4 regions of the Pseudalkalibacillus sp. A8 genome follow, and region 2 is predicted to be linked to each of the others. Evidence: predicted binding sites of a transcription regulator. Region 2 holds the regulator's gene; each other region holds the start of a gene.

Region 1 (4,218 bases), 530 kb from region 2:
TCACCATAAGAAGTTCCATCTTATCCAATTGAAGAGTGGATCATTAACCTCTGATCAAAAACAAAAGATTGAAGATGGGGCAGTCACGATTATGGTCACAGAATCGGCGACAGTCCTTGGAGATGGTCATTCTGATTGGGAGAAAACAGGGCTACAGGAAGCCGTCGACCATTCTGAACAGTCCATCCTTATTATGGCAAGGAATCCATATGACGCTGCTGTATTAGCTGATGTTGATGCTGCGATCGCCCAATATTCTGACAATCATACTTCTTTTAAAATGACTGGAGACGTTATTTTTGGTGAAAAAGTAGCTGTAGGAGAACTTCCGGTCCAATTACAAAACCTGAGGTGAGGGGAATTTCGATGGGGTTGACGAAGGAGTTGGATGCCATTTTAGAGGAAGCAATTAGACATGCAGATCCAGGATGTGTCGTCTCCGTGATCAGGGACGGCACGACAATATATGAAAAAGCGGTCGGGTACAGGCAAATGGTTCCCGTGAAGCTGCCTCTGGCGGTTGATACGATATTCGATATCGCCTCCCTGACCAAGATTGTGACAACGACAATGATTTTGCAATTGATGAGCGAAGGTAAATTTCATTTACATACTAGCCTGGATCGTCTTTTATCCGAACCAAATCCTATTTTACAAGCTCATTTTGCAGACATCACTATTTATCAACTTATGACCCATTCTTCAGGTCTATTGAACTGGCATCCATTCTATACAGAAAACCTGGATTTTTTTGAGCAAATGGCGAAGTTCGAGGCTCGATTTTTTTGCGGAAAAAAAGTACGGTATAGTGATCTGAACTTTATCCTGCTTGGAAAAGTGATCGAAGAGACTACGGGAGAATCCATAAAAGAGGCTTTTCATCGATTGATCAAAACCCCGTTGAAATTAAAATCGATGGCGTACGGACCTGTTGAGCCGGATAATGTAGCAACGACAGAATTCGGAAACCAGATTGAGATGAAAATGTGTAGAGAGCGAGGACGGACGTTTGCAAATTGGCGGAACAGAGAGGTACCGATTTGTGGAGAAGTGAATGATGGCAACACCCATTACTTTTTCGATGGTATATCTGGACACGCAGGTCTTTTTGCAACGGCGGAAGATGTATGTAAAATCGGCCGGATCTATACTGATGCTGCCATAGCGGATCAGGTTGGAATTGACCGTAGCTTCATTCAAGCGGCGGGAACAAAGCTTATCGACAATCGCGCACTAGGCTTCGAATTCACACCCGTTTTTCCAGATGGTTTCGGTCATACAGGGTTTACGGGGACTTCGATGTTCGTCCGACCTTCACAAAAGACAGTTGCTGTCCTGCTTACAAACCGATTGCACCAGGATGGGCCTGCGAACCTGGACACCCTTCGAAAGACCGTTCATGAAACGGTTTGCCGCTATTAAATGACAACAGGAGGAGGAAGAGGAGAAATATGCTGGATCGATCCTTTGTAGAACGATTGACCAACGTCATCGGTAAAGAACATGTCCATTCAGACCGTGTTTCGCTTTTATCATACTCGTATGATGCAACCCCGGATTATCAATCGCTTCCAGAGCTGGTTGTTGAACCTGGGTCCACAGAAGAGATCAGTGAAGGATGAAACTGTGTTCAGAGTTCGATATCCCGGTCGTGCCTAGAGGATCAGGGACGAACTTATGAAGCCAAACAATAATCACAAAGCTGTACCGGGGTTCCGGTGCGGCTTTTTTAATTCGATGCAAACTCAGAATAATTCGTAGCAAGCCCAAGATATATCGATGATTTCCTAGGTCTGTGATCCTATTCAACACCGCCCATTCACAAATAAATAGGACTACGGTGAAAATTTCCAGTGGTAAGCGAACGTATATTCGCTTACAATAAGACATAAGATATGGAACAAACGTTCTTATTGGGAGTGACTGAGGATGGAGATTGATTATTCGACCTTTGAAAAACGAACGATCCTTTGTATTGATATGAAAAGCTTTTTTGCAAGCTGCAGTGCAGTGGAAATGGGGCTCGATCCCTTAACGTGCTACCTCGTCGTCGTAGGAGATACGGAACGGCAGGGAAGTGTGGTGCTGGCTGCGTCCCCGATGATGAAGAAGGAATTCGGGATCCGTACGGGGAGTCGATTGTTCGAGGTACCTGATGATCCGCGTATCCATGTCGTCAACGCACAGATGCGTTTGTACCTAAGACGTTCGACTGATTTGACATGTCTGTTCAACCGATATGTTCCGAAGGATTCCATCCATACGTATAGTGTTGACGAAAGCTTCCTCCAGGTGGATGGAACCGAACGTCTCTGGGGAGATGGGTGGGAGGTTGCGCACCGGATCCGAGAAGAAATTTGGGAAAAGTACGGCCTCCCATGTGCCATCGGAATAGGACCGAACATGCTGCTCTCGAAAATCTGCCTAGATCTTGAAGCGAAGAAGGAAGGCATTGCCGAGTGGACATATGAAGATGTGGAACGGAAGCTCTGGAAGGTTTCCCCGCTCAGTAACATGTGGGGGATCGGTCCGCGTCTGCAGCGCACCCTGAACCGGATGGGAATCATGTCCGTCGGGCAGCTTGCGCACTATCCGTTGAAGATGCTCGAGAAAAAATTCGGAGTTATGGGCAACCAGCTTTATTATCATGCATGGGGGATCGATCTCTCAGAAATCGGTGCTCCGATCATGCAAGGCCAGATCAGCTATGGAAAAGGACAGATTTTACTACGCGATTATAAAGACCGTAAAGAAGTGCAGCACGTCATCTTGGAAATGTGTGAAGAAGTCGGCAGGCGGGCGAGGACAGCACGCAAAGCGGGCCGTACGATCAGCCTCGGTGTCGGTTACAGTAAAGATGAAGCAGGCGGTGGGTTCCATCGCTCGCGGACGATTGCAGAGCCGACGAACATCACGATGGACATTTATCGTGTCTGCCTTGAGTTATTTGATGAATTTTATACTGGAGAAACCGTCCGTAAACTTTCAATCACGCTTTCAAACGTTTATCCGGATGATGAGATGCAGCTATCCTTATTCGAGCTCGATCGTCCGAAAAAGCGTGTTCTGGGATACACGATGGATCAGATTCGGGAAAAATATGGCGGGGACTCCCTTTTACGTGCAGTATCGTATACACCAGCCGGGACCGCAAGACATCGCAGTCGTCTTGTCGGTGGGCATAAAGCGTAGAAAGGAGTGTCAGCTGAATGGGGATTCGTGACCGCGGCAACATCAAATGGACAGCGATGATGCTTCCGGAGCATGTGAAGCTGCTCAGGGATTGGAAGGAAGAGGATCGGATACAGAAAAAACCCGAACTCGATGAACAGAAGCTTGAAGAAATGAACGAAATCATCCACGAGGCGATGGCCTTCAACCAGACATTGTCCTTCGTCTATTTTGATAGGGAAGAATACCGTATTCTCGTAGGCGACATCCATTACGCCGATCCTTTCAGGAAAGAACTGCGCATCGTCGATGAATTCGGTGACCGCTATGATCTGAAATTGAAAGACATTCTTGATATCCGCTATTTATGAACGGAAAACCGCTCCCGAAGAAAGGGAGCGGTTTTAAAAGGGAAAATCCAGTACCTTTAGTAAACCTTATCACCGTTAAAAATAGAATTCTTAACAATTACATAATCTACATTACGGATTGCTTCCAGCTTGTTTCCTCCTGCATAAGAAATAGCGGATTGCAGATCTTGCTCCATTTCGATCAACGTATCTTTCAAAGCCCCTTTGTGCTCTACATACATTTTCTTGCCTTCTACATTTTTCTTTTCACCTTTTTGAAATTCGGAAGCAGAACCAAAGTATTCTTTATAGAGCTTTCCATCTTTCTCAACCGTTTTTCCGGGAGATTCTTCGTGACCAGCGAACAATGAACCGATCATGACCATAGAAGCGCCAAAGCGTATTGATTTAGCAATATCCCCATGGGTACGGATGCCTCCGTCAGCAATGATCGGTTTGCTTGCAGCTTTTGCACACCAACGTAACGCAGCTAATTGCCAGCCACCAGTACCGAATCCGGTTTTAATTTTCGTGATGCATACTTTTCCAGGTCCAATACCGACTTTTGTGGCATCTGCACCAGCATGTTCCAATTCCCTTACAGCTTCCGGGGTTCCGACGTTCCCTGCAATAACGAAGCTTTGAGGCAGGTGTTTTTTGATATGCTGGATCATCTCTATCACAGCATTGGAATGGC
Region 2 (4,218 bases):
TTTTCATTTTTCAATTTCTCAGGGGTAACGTCTTTTCCTTCTGGATCAACAACTTTGATAGAACGCAATTGATCCTTAAAACCACCGCGGAATGCTTTCAAATATTCTTCACGCAGTTTTCGTTGTTCTTCTTGCTCTTTTTTGCTCAACCCTTCATCTTTCGATTTCCGTGCGAGCTCATTGATTCGATCTATTTTTTGTTTCGGCAGCATTGTCAAACTCCTTTTACAAAGACTTGATTCCTTGTTTGTCTTATTCTAACGTATTTTAAAGGAGATTTCTAATCTTCTGTCCTGCCATTTTTGTTTATATGGTCTTGATACCGCCTATGGACTGTGGCTTTTGAAACATCATAACCAAATCCTTGTAATGTAGTGGCGATCTCCTGGAAGGTCAACTCCAGATTCCTAAGACGAACAATCTCTTCGGTTGGGATCTCCTTTTTCTCACGCCCGCCCTGATTCAGGTTAGTGAGGTTTTTTTCTGGCCGATATCCACCGTCGACTGCACGTCTCATCCCCCTCTTAATTTTTGCATTGTGAAGCTTCCGCTGATAGTCTTCAACCAGACTCACGATTTCCAAGACCATTGAATCGGCCTCCGTTAGTTGAAGCTCCCCCTGTTCACTGATCGTAAAGCACTTTACATTATATTTTCCGAGTGTATGAAGGATCGCAATCTTTGCACTGCCTCTTCCGATCCTGGTTTCATCCTGGACAAGGAGGACATCCATTTTTCCTTCTTTGGCCATATCCAAGACTTCGAGCATTCCCTCACGATCCACATCATATCCGCTTTTCCTTTCGTGAATCGAGTAGATGACATTAAAGTTGAAGTGGTCAGCCAGCCGATTCAGTTCCGCCTCCTGACGTTCAAGAGATGAGGCCTGTGTTTCTTTTTCCGTACTTACCCTGCAATAGATGACTGCATTCATATTATGTTCCCTTCACGAAGAGTTATTTGGATGCAAGTTGATTTACATCTGCTTCTACTGGAATGATGACTGTATCACCAGGTTGTAACTGATCCGCTTTTACTCTGTTATTGCTTTCGACCCATTTTACGAAGGCCTCGCTTGTAAATGTATGGTTTTCCTTAAACTTTCTAGATAATTCCCAAAGAGTGTCCCCTTGTTCGATTCTAACATTTATGTATTTCTCTGTTGTATCTGACTTCGCATTCACAAAAGAATAAGTACCCATTGTCAAAACTACAGCTATCAATACAATAACAAAAGACCAACCGTTCTTTCTGTTCGTATTTTTCATTTCATTTCCCTCCCATACGAATACCTGTTCTCATTTGTTGTTTTCATTGTATTAAGAACGTTTGTTCCTGTCAATAGTTTTTTCTCGAACTTATGTTTGTATTTTTGTCGAACAAGTGATATACTTAATGCAATAATCGAGGAGAAAAGAGGTGGACAGAATGAAACTATCACGCCGTCAACAGGATATACTTAATTACATAAAGTTCGAAGTGAAACATAAGGGTTATCCCCCTTCTGTCCGTGAAATAGGTGAAGCTGTCGGGCTCGCTTCAAGTTCGACCGTTCATGGACACCTGTCCCGTCTGGAGAAAAAAGGACTCATCAGACGCGATCCGACAAAACCGAGAGCGATCGAAGTGATTACGGAGGATATGGATACTACCATTCCAAAAAGTGAATCTATCAATATCCCAGTAATCGGTAAAGTAACGGCAGGTCAACCTATCACCGCAATTGAAAACATAGAAGAGTATTTCCCTTTACCAGATCATATGGTAGGAGATGACAATGTATTCGCATTAGTTGTACAAGGAGACAGTATGATTGAGGCTGGGATCTATGACGGGGATATGGTTATTGTCAAACAGCAGTCATCAGCTAACAACGGGGATATCGTGGTTGCGATGACAGAGGAGGATGAAGCTACAGTCAAGCGATTCTTCAAGGAAAAAGATTTCATTCGTCTACAACCAGAGAATGCTTCGTTGGAACCGATCATTCTTAACAGCGTTACCATTCTTGGTAAAGTAATCGGCGTTTATAGAACGTTACATTAATCGAAACACAAATAGAGCCGTCTAATATGAAGTGACCCCTGTCAAGTAGACAGAAATTAAAAAGCATTTTTAAGCAGCCTGAGCTCTATAATTATAGGGACTCAGGTTGTTTAATTTCTTTTGAAATCTCTGGTGATTATAAAATCGTATGTATTGGTGGACGGCAAACTTAACCTCTTCAGAGGTTCGGAAAGAGTATAAGTGAAAACATTCTGTTTTAAAATGGCTAAAAAAGTTCTCCATACAAGCATTATCCCAACAGTTTCCTTTTCGAGACATACTCGCTTTCATTTTGTATTTTTTAAGCAGTTGGTTATATTGTTTTGAGGTGTACTGGAATCCCTGATCGCTATGAAGGATAATTCCTTTTACACTCCGTTTTCTTCTTGCCTTTTTTACTGTATCCATTACTAGTTGAAGGTCGTTTCTTTGACTGATTTTATATGCGATGATTTCGTTATTGTATAAGTCTTTAATAGCCGATAAATACAATCTTTGTCCATTAAAAATTAAGTATGTAATGTCTGTTACCCATTTTTCATTTGGCTTAGAGGCTTTAAAATCTCGGTTCAAATGGTTTTCTGAGATGGCATAAGCTTCCTTCTTTCCGTAGTAGGGCCGTTTTCTTCTTATGATGGCTTTTATTCCCAATTCACCCATCAAGCGTTGAACCCGTTTATGATTCATATGTAAATTGTGTACCGACTTAAGCCAGACATGTATCCTTCTATAACCATAAATCCCCTTGAGCTTTGTGTGACACTTTATGATTAACTTCTTGATTTTATCATCCTCTAACTGTTTAGAAGAGGGGGCTTCCTGACGCTTTAACCACTTGTAATATCCGCCCCTTGATACCCCTGCAAGTTCACATAGAAGTTGGACAGGGTATTGTTTCTTGGACATATCTTGAATCACTTTATACTTAGTACCTGTTGATACGGCTTCCATACCCCCTTTTACTTCCCTAAGAACTTTTTTAACATTTCATTCTCGGCTTCTAATCGTTTGATTTTCTCTTCTGGATCCTCAGGACGGGTTCTTGGTCTGCCTTTCCCAGGTCCTTTTGCTTTCCCGCGCTTTTCCTCGAGACCCTTTATTCCTTCTGCCTCAAAGTGTTGAACCCAACGACGTACAACTGAACTAGAAATACCTACTTCCTTCGCAACCGTATCGTAGCCCATACCATCTTTAATATATAGATCCACTACTTTTTTCTTAAATGCAACATCATATGATTGTCTCATTTTCCCCATAGAAAAATCCCCTCCATAATAGACAGATTAATGTGCTTTCTTTTTTCTGTCTACTATGTGGGGATCATATCAATAAGGACAGCTCTATTTTTTATTTGTCTATCAATTTGAAAACCAGGTGGTTATGAAACCCAAGGGATCTACATGAAGGTGGGACAGCTTACGTGTTGAATTCCTTTTTAAATTTTTCCAGTAGTCCATCCGGTATTTTCTCCTTCCTATGTTTCTTATTGATTTTCTGATCCGCTAGGAATTCTAACTACTCTTCTTCTAATTCCTGTAAATCCTTCCCATAGACTACTACTATTTTTGTTATCAACTGTGATTTATTGTAGATCTCCAAGAACGTCTCCAAATCGTATGTATCAATCAAGAAATTCGAAAAAGAATTTGTCTGCACATAGAACAGCCAACGTTTTTCTATATTCCTTCGCACAATTTTTTATAGTTTTTTTGGACTAGTTCATATCGTTCAAAGTTCCCCCGGATTGCCGTGATAATATGCGGATATTTACACAGAATATAACTTGAAGTGAATTTATTATTCATCGGAGGTACCAGACAATGACTGGAAAAATACAATTGACCGCTTCTGAAATCGCTTCGACATGGACGAATTATATCGAGGATTGCATGTCAAAATGTGTTTTGAGTTATTTCCTTAAAATCGTAGAAGATGAAGAGATAAAGCCCATCGTCCAATATTCCTATGATCTCTCTAACGCTCATATCGAAAAATTGACGAGTCTTTTCAATGAAGAAGGGATTCCTGTACCTGTAGGCTTCACCATAAAAGAGGACGTTAATTTGAACGCCCCCCGTATGTACTGTGATGTTTTCATACTCACATACATTAATCATATGGCAAAAGTAGGCTTGCTTGGATACAGCGGTTTTCTATCTATGAGTGTAAGAG
Region 3 (4,218 bases), 1.8 Mb from region 2:
AAGTATCGATCCTGAATGCAGTTTTAATAGGTGGAATTATTGCTTTTGCTACCTTTGATCATAATGGCTGGAGACACAGTAAAGATGTGTGTGCGTATTTAAAGAATAGAAGATTATTAACAACATTAAAAAGTCTATTCAGTAACCGTGCTTTGACTGAAAGGAGCTCGGTTATAGTATAAAAAAGAGCTTGGGATGTGGACTGGACTGACATATCCACGCCAAGCTCTTTTTTGGTATAACTCAAGATAGTGATTTTTCATGTCTACGCTGGATCAAGTCCTTAGTGAACTTACCAAGCAGGACGATCATGTAAAGGCCCAGGGCTGAAATACCGGCGATGTCTAGATTCATCAGCTCGAACAAAATGCTGACGAGAGTTGTGATGTAAAGAAGGCCGAAGTATTTTTTGATCTGGTCGTTCGAGTAGAATGAGGTCAACTTTGCGCCGACCTGGCTACCGAATAAGGCTCCAGCAACCAACAAAAATCCAAGCAAATAGTTGATGTCAATCGTGACTGCATAAGAGATGAATCCTGCCGTAACGATCATCAACACACTGACAAGACTTGTTCCAACTGCTTTTCGAGATTCAAAGCCCATGATGGAGATCATGAGCGGTACCATGACAAATCCTCCGCCTACGCCTAAAGTCGCGGACATCAATCCACCGATGAAACCAATGATCACTGTTTTGAAAATTCCCGATTCTGCCGTTTTAACCGTTATTTTCTTATCAGGTTTCTTTAGGAGAGAATACGCGAAATAGCCGATGATCAACGCATAGAGAATCGGAATGATCGTTTCATCATAGCCTTTCCGATCCAGCCACAGCACGAATGGTTTCGCGAATTGAGTTGCAACAACTCCGCTTAGGCCCAGCACAACTGCTGTCTTCCATGCGACATTATTCATTTTAAAATGTGCCCAAACTCCCGAAATCGACGAGCCGATTGCGTATAACAGGCTTGTCGTGATGGCGACCACAGGGGCATAGCCCATCAACAACAACACAGGGGTCAAAATGAATCCGCCGCCGATTCCGAAATAACCGGATAAGATCCCGACAGCGAAACCAAGAATGATATATAGTAATTCCATAAGTTCTCCTTTTTAAAAAAAGCAATTTCCACTCTGTCTATGTTACAGTAAACCGTTCAAGAGTTCCACCTGGTTCATTCCCTCTAAATAAGAAAAAGTGGCACAAGGCCACTTTCCAGTTTGGAAAATATTTAGTTTCCACTGTTTTGCTGCATGTAAATTTCCTCATATGGCTGCACGACCACGAATCCGTTCCCTTCGAATTTCATCTGGATCGACTCACCGCTTCCTCGTCCGAAGAACGTTTTCAATGAGACGTCCGTCTGGAAATCTGGAGAGAGGGAGCCGGACCATGCTACGGTGGCATTCGGATCGGTATAGACTGGTCGTCCCGGATTGACCTGGATGGTCAGCGGTTCATAATGTGAGGTGATGGCGATCATCCCTGTTCCCTGACAATGGATGTTGAACAGCCCTCCGGCCATCATTCCCGTAATTCGCCTCATCAATTTGATATCCCAATCGATGGACGGTTCGAATGCGAGCAAGTCATTTCCGTTCACATAAATTGAATCATTTTGTAATTGGAGGACCGTAATCTTCTTTCCCTGGTCAGCGAGGTAGAGCTTCCCTGAACCGTTCGCTTTCATGAGGGCGGCTCCTTCACCGGTCAACGCTTTTTTGAACATTTTACCGAGTCCATGCTCCAGGATCCCTTCCCTGACAAATTTGATATTCCCATGGTAAGTGACCATCGAACCCATTTTAGCCCATATGTTGCCGTCGAGGTTGACCTCCAGGATTCGGGGCGTCTCCAGTTCGAAAAGGCCTTCGCCTTTGTCCTCCTGGGATGTTTGTCTGACAAACTCTTCAATTGAATACTTAGCCATCATATCACCTGCATTTTTTCATAGTCTATCAGTTCAATTCGCCATCCCGATACCCAGTTCCTTTTATTCTATATCTTCTAAAATCTTAACTTTTCCAGCTGCTCCCTGGGCAGGATAGGATTCGGCGACTGCCCCTTTTGGCCATACCTCGACTTTCTGGCCGACCTTATAGGATTCGGGTGAATCTACATGGAACCAATAGGCTCCCCCAACCGGGTACTCATGGATCTCTTTCGGGTCAAAACCTTTTAATTGCTCTTTTTCAATTCCTTCTAAAACAAGAATACGTCCTTCTTCTTTATCGACAATATAGCCAGTGATCGGCTGTTCCCATAAATCCTCTTCAGGCATATTTGCGTTTCCAGGCAAGTTAGGAATAATGGCGAAATTAGCGAAAAGAAACATGCAAACAATCAATACAGCCCCATAGAAAAAACATCTCTTCATAGCTGTTCCTCCAAATCAGTGATGCGGGAATTCAAGTTTCCTTATCTATATAGACGGGAAAAGCATGTCTACTGTTTCATCCAGGTGAGAAAAAATTACCAGGAACAAAAAAGGCGAATGTAAGTTCGTTTTTCTTGTTATTTTTTCCTAATCCTGTGCTATAATGTTTGATAGTGAGATTTAAGAAACGGAGGGTTCGTCGCATGAGTGAGAAGCAGTTCGAATTAGTGTCGAAATACCAGCCTGAAGGGGATCAGCCCACCGCGGTCAAGAAATTGGTTGAAGGGATCAAGGCTGGTAAAAGGCATCAGACGTTGCTCGGAGCTACAGGCACTGGAAAGACGTTTACGATGTCGAATGTGATCCGGCAGGTCAATAAGCCGACACTTGTCATTGCGCATAACAAGACGCTTGCAGGCCAGTTGTATAGTGAATTCAAAGAACTCTTCCCGAATAATGCGGTAGAGTATTTCGTCAGTTATTATGACTATTACCAACCTGAGGCGTACATACCTCAGTCCGATACTTTCATAGAAAAAGATGCGAGCATCAATGATGAAATCGATAAGCTGCGTCACTCTGCGACATCAGCTCTTTTTGAACGAAACGATGTCATTATCGTGGCAAGTGTATCCTGCATCTACGGTTTGGGTAATCCTGAAGAATACCGTGAACTCGTCGTATCCCTCCGTACGGACATGGAGAAGGATCGGGATCAGCTGCTTCGAGACCTTGTTGACATCCAGTATGCGAGGAACGATGTGAATTTCACTCGCGGTACGTTCCGTGTCCGCGGGGATGTCGTTGAGATTTTTCCTGCGTCACGAGATGAGCATTGTATCCGGGTCGAATTTTTTGGTGACGAGATCGATCGGATCACTGAGGTCAATGCCCTGACAGGCGAGATTCTCGGTGAACGGAGTCATGTCGCGATTTTCCCTGCTTCCCACTTCGTAACCCGAGAAGAGAAGATGAAGATTGCGATCGAACGGATCCAGGTTGAACTTGAGGAACGTCTCAAAGAGTTGAAGGAACACGATAAACTTCTTGAAGCGCAGCGGATTGAACAGCGTACACGTTATGATATCGAAATGATGCAGGAGATGGGCTTTTGTTCCGGGATCGAAAACTATTCCCGACACCTGACCCTTCGACCAGCCGGCTCGACACCTTATACACTGATGGATTACTTCCCGAAGGACTTTTTATTGATGGTTGATGAGTCCCACGTGACGCTTCCACAGGTCCGTGGAATGTATAACGGTGACCAGGCACGGAAACAAGTCCTTGTCGAGCATGGCTTCCGGTTGCCGTCAGCAAAAGACAACAGGCCGCTCATGTTCGAGGAATTCGAAGAGAAAGTCAGCCAGGCTGTCTATGTCTCCGCGACGCCTGGTCCGTATGAGTTAGAACACTCTCCAGAGATGGTCGAGCAGATCATCCGTCCGACAGGCCTTCTTGACCCTACAATCGAAGTGAAACCGATCGAGGGTCAAATTGATGACTTGATGGACCAGATCCAGGAACGGGTGAGTAAGAATGAGAGAGTCCTTGTCACGACCTTGACGAAAAAGATGTCAGAAGACTTGACCGATTACCTGCATGAAAACGGCGTGAAGGTGCGTTACCTGCACTCTGAAATCAAGACCCTCGAGCGGATCGAAATCATCCGTGATCTGCGGCGGGGCGTGTTCGATGTCCTTGTCGGTATCAACCTTCTTCGTGAAGGTCTGGATATTCCTGAAGTCTCGCTCGTGACGATATTGGATGCGGATAAGGAAGGCTTCTTGAGAGCGGAGCGTTCCTTGATCCAGACAATCGGACGTGCGGCTCGTAACGC
Region 4 (4,218 bases), 380 kb from region 2:
TCCAAATGCCACATTAGATTCGATCCATTTACGTCTCGGTTCTACCTTGTCACCCATCAGGACAGAAACACGACGTTCTGCACGCGCGATGTCTTCGATCTTCACTCGGATCAGTGTACGGGTATCAGGGTTCATCGTCGTTTCCCATAATTGATCCGCATTCATTTCACCAAGACCTTTGTAGCGTTGGATGGTATAGCCCTTTCCGACCTTCTTGATGGCCTGCTTCAAACCATCTTCGTCCCAGGCATATTCGATGACTTCTTTTTTTCCTTTACCTTTACTCACTTTGTAAAGAGGCGGTAGTGCGATATAGACTTTTCCTGCCTCAATCATCGGTTTCATGTAACGATAGAAGAATGTCAACAAAAGGACTTGGATATGAGAACCATCTGTATCGGCATCCGTCATGATGACGACTTTGTCATAATTCGAGTCCTTGATTGTGAAGTCTGCTCCGACTCCAGCACCGATTGCATTTATGATCGTGTTGATTTCTTCATTTTTAAAAATATCCTGTAACTTCGCTTTTTCTGTATTGATGACTTTTCCTCTAAGCGGAAGGATCGCCTGGAAACGTCGATCACGTCCTTGTTTTGCGGATCCACCGGCAGAATCTCCCTCTACAAGATACAATTCATTCTTGCTGGCATTCCTTGATGAAGCCGGTGTCAGCTTTCCACTTAGCATCGAGTCTTTTCGTTTATTTTTCTTCCCGTTCCGTGCCTCCTCACGTGCTTTACGTGCAGCTTCACGAGCTTGCGCTGCTTTTACAGACTTACGGATCAGCATTTCACTGATTTTCGGGTTTTCTTCTAAGAAATAATTCAAATGTTCCGATACGACCGCATCTACAGAAGATCGTGCGTCACTTGTACCGAGCTTGCTTTTCGTCTGCCCTTCGAACTGGAGCTTTTCTTCCGGAATACGGACTGAAACGATTGCTGTCAGGCCTTCACGGATATCCGAACCGTCCAAGTTCTTGTCTTTCTCTTTTAAAAGGCCAGTCTTACGGGCATATTCATTGAATATCCTTGTCATCGCTGTCTTTGAACCGGATTCGTGCGTTCCACCATCTTTCGTACGGACATTGTTGACGAATGAAAGCATGTTTTCTGAATAGCCGTCATTGAATTGGAATGCGAACTCAACATCGATCGCATTCTGAAACCCTTGAAATGAAACGACTGGATGAAGGATGTCTTTTTCTTCATTCAAGTAATCGACGAATGCCTTGATTCCAGTTTCAAATTGGAAAACAGTATTATCATTCTCGTTATCACGTTGGTCGATCAACTCGATTTTCATCCCTTTTAAAAGGAAAGCAGCTTCACGAAGACGTTCGCTCAACGTTTCATAATTGAAAGTCGTAGTTGAAAACACCGTCGGATCCGGTTTGAAATGGATGATCGTTCCGGATTTTCTTGTTGAGCCTATTTTTTCAAGAGTAGTTGCCGGTTTTCCACCATTGACAAAGCGCTGATTATAAATGACTCCTTCCCGGTGGATGGTGACTTCAAGCCACTCAGAAAGCGCGTTGACTACAGATGCTCCTACACCATGCAGTCCTCCACTCGTCTTGTATCCACCTTGACCGAATTTTCCACCAGCATGGAGAACCGTCAGGATGACCTCCGGTGTAGGCTTCCCTGTCTTATGCATACCAGTAGGCATACCACGCCCCTCGTCTTTTACACTGATGCTGTTATCTTTATGTATTGTTACAGTGATGGCCTTTCCATACCCCGCCAATGCTTCATCGACAGCATTATCTACGATTTCGTATACGAGATGGTGTAACCCTCGACTATCGGTACTGCCAATATACATACCAGGTCGTTTACGGACAGCCTCAAGGCCCTCCAATACTTGGATTGCATCATCATTATATGAAAGTTGTTCTCTCGTAGCCAAAACCCTCGTGCCCCTTTCAAAACTCAGACAATCATTTTTTATTGTATTGTAATGTTATCAGAACATTTGTTCACATACAATCTCTATTTTTATATGATGTTCATGAAAAATATCGGTATGTTCACTGAATATGTGAAGTTCTCATCCCACAATGAACCATTATATCATACCGTTCAACTTGTCCAATTTAACTTATTATCATTCGTTTTTTCCGAAAATAGTGATTTTAATTCAAATGTCTTTAAGCTCTAAGAAAATGAACCACCCTGGCTAGAGTGGTTCATATCCTCACATTGTAGCGTGTTCCACTTTAATACAACGATCCATTATGATTATCGTATCCTTCTCATTTAAAATCTCAACAACCTCTTCATTCAAAAGTCCGAGCTGAGACCAGAATACACTTGCTTCAATTTCCTTCATATCTCTTGCAACCCTGGGGAGTTCTTCACTGCGCCTGAACACATTGACGATATCGATGGGACCTTCCACATCCTTAAGAGAAGGATACGCTTTCAATCCCATAGTTTCATCAATGGTCGGATTTACCGGAATGATTTCATAACCATGATCTTTCATGTATTGTGATACCTGGTACGATGTTCTATGTGGCTTATCAGATAGGCCCACAACAGCAATACGCTTTTTGGTCTTTAGTATGTCGTTAATGGCTGCTTGATCTGGATTTTGGAAAACCATTTTCAAATCCTCTCCTTTATCCTGTTCGTTATTTATTAACCTTTCACGAAATAAACCGTTTCAAACCTTTCACTTTATAAATTTCGCTTCATATCCCTTAAAACCTTCTTTACAAATGTCTCATTTTTCGTTAAACAACATATATTGTTAGTAAGAAAAAGAGTTGCATTAAAGAAAAAGGAGGACGACAGATGCCTACAAACATTAAAAAGAAGTTATCTTATTATACGATGATCCTTCACTTTTTCTCGCTCATTGAAGATCAGGAACGAGATGAAATCTTACAAAAGCTTATGCAAAGAAATCCCCACTCCTAATTCTTATTGGACGCGGGGATTTTCTCTTCATTTAGTTGATTTTATAGACATCGCGATACTTATCTGTCAAGTAAGTGATCAAGTGTTGGGCGTTCAACCCTTCTCCTGTTATATCCTTGATGATTTCAATCGGCTTTTTCATCTTGCCATGTTGATGGACATTTTTCGTTAACCATTCTTTGATCGGTAAGAGATTTCCTTCTTTGAGTTTCTGATCGAAGTCCTGCAGATCCATAAGCATTGCTTGTTTCAATTGGGCTGCATAGATATAGCCAAGTGCATATGATGGGAAGTAACCAAAATCTCCGCCCGACCAGTGGATATCTTGAAGAACGCCTTCCCCATCATGCTTCGGTCGAATGCCAAGGTATTCGTTCATTTTCTCGTTCCAGATCTCTGGTAGATCCTTCACTTGAATTTGATTACTGAATAATCCCTTCTCGATTTCATAACGGATGATGATATGAAGTGGATAAGTCATTTCATCTGCTTCAATCCGAATCAACGACGGACCGGCAACATTTATGGCACGGTAAAAGTCGTCCATTGAAACTTGATCGAACTGCCCATTGGTATAAGACTTGAACGTTTCATAGTTATTTTCCCAGAACGACTGGTTACGGCCGACAAAGTTCTCCCAAAATAACGATTGAGATTCATGAATACCCATTGACGTCCCGGTGCATAGAAGTGTTCCGATAAGGTCCTTGCTGATGTTCTGTTCATATAAAGCATGTCCACCCTCATGGATAGTGCCGAACACAGCGGTCCTGAAATCTACTTCATCATATTTTGTCGTGACACGGACATCTCCAGGATTCAATCCAATTGCAAAAGGATGGTTCGTCTGATCCAGTCGGCCTGCAAGGAAATCATAGCCCATCTGCTTCAGGACATGCCTGCTGAAATCCCTTTGCTTATCCGCAGGAAAATGCTTGAACAGGAAAGATGTTTCAGGCTGATGCTTCGAGTTGACGACCTCCTGGACGAGCGGTACAATTGCTTCTCGTAGTTGTTTAAAGACACGATCGATCGTTTCTACATTGACACCAGGCTCATATAAATTAAGCAAGGTGTTATATGGGTGATCCTCATGTCCCCAGTAACTGACGAAATTCTTTTTGAATTGAACAAGTTTTTCTAAGTATGGTTGAAGTTTGGAGAAGTCAGATTCAGCTTTTGCATCTTCCCATACATTTTCAGCTTTTGATTGGGTAATAACATATTCTTTATATTCAGCTTCAGGGATCCTTTCATTTCTTTCATATTCCTCTTTTGCTTCCTGTAC

The links. Region 2 encodes LexA, which represses DNA repair genes until DNA is damaged. Its sites were predicted from a motif close to CGAACATATGTTCG; they were not measured.
Region 1: the regulator LexA is predicted to act here: its motif matches at 1,862-1,875, upstream of ACJROX_RS18265 (DNA polymerase thumb domain-containing protein).
Region 3: the regulator LexA is predicted to act here: its motif matches at 2,493-2,506, upstream of uvrB (excinuclease ABC subunit UvrB).
Region 4: the regulator LexA is predicted to act here: its motif matches at 1,974-1,987, upstream of parE (DNA topoisomerase IV subunit B).

Annotation. Positions count from the first base shown of each region.
Region 1 covers NZ_CP174509.1:3,535,684-3,539,901, reverse strand. The annotation lists gene ACJROX_RS18280 (glycoside hydrolase family 3 protein) at 1-355, shown strand, start outside; gene ACJROX_RS18275 (serine hydrolase domain-containing protein) at 367-1,422, shown strand; gene ACJROX_RS18270 (hypothetical protein) at 1,452-1,622, shown strand; gene ACJROX_RS18265 (DNA polymerase thumb domain-containing protein) at 1,930-3,192, shown strand; gene ACJROX_RS18260 (YolD-like family protein) at 3,210-3,542, shown strand; gene guaC (GMP reductase) at 3,599-4,218, opposite strand, start outside.
Region 2 covers NZ_CP174509.1:3,001,141-3,005,358, reverse strand. The annotation lists gene ACJROX_RS15395 (DUF896 domain-containing protein) at 1-212, opposite strand, end outside; gene ACJROX_RS15390 (recombinase family protein) at 281-934, opposite strand; gene ACJROX_RS15385 (LysM peptidoglycan-binding domain-containing protein) at 957-1,268, opposite strand; gene lexA (transcriptional repressor LexA) at 1,429-2,046, shown strand; gene ACJROX_RS15375 (IS3 family transposase) at 2,116-2,997, opposite strand; gene ACJROX_RS15370 (transposase) at 3,006-3,302, opposite strand; gene ACJROX_RS15365 (hypothetical protein) at 3,562-3,738, opposite strand; gene ACJROX_RS15360 (DUF3231 family protein) at 3,867-4,218, shown strand, end outside.
Region 3 covers NZ_CP174509.1:4,764,789-4,769,006, reverse strand. The annotation lists gene ACJROX_RS24260 (hypothetical protein) at 1-182, shown strand, start outside; gene ACJROX_RS24255 (sulfite exporter TauE/SafE family protein) at 244-1,101, opposite strand; gene ACJROX_RS24250 (AIM24 family protein) at 1,233-1,931, opposite strand; gene ACJROX_RS24245 (YobA family protein) at 1,995-2,378, opposite strand; gene uvrB (excinuclease ABC subunit UvrB) at 2,582-4,218, shown strand, end outside.
Region 4 covers NZ_CP174509.1:3,380,267-3,384,484, forward strand. The annotation lists gene parE (DNA topoisomerase IV subunit B) at 1-1,914, opposite strand, end outside; gene ACJROX_RS17410 (CoA-binding protein) at 2,203-2,613, opposite strand; gene ACJROX_RS17415 (hypothetical protein) at 2,805-2,930, shown strand; gene ACJROX_RS17420 (carboxypeptidase M32) at 2,962-4,218, opposite strand, start outside.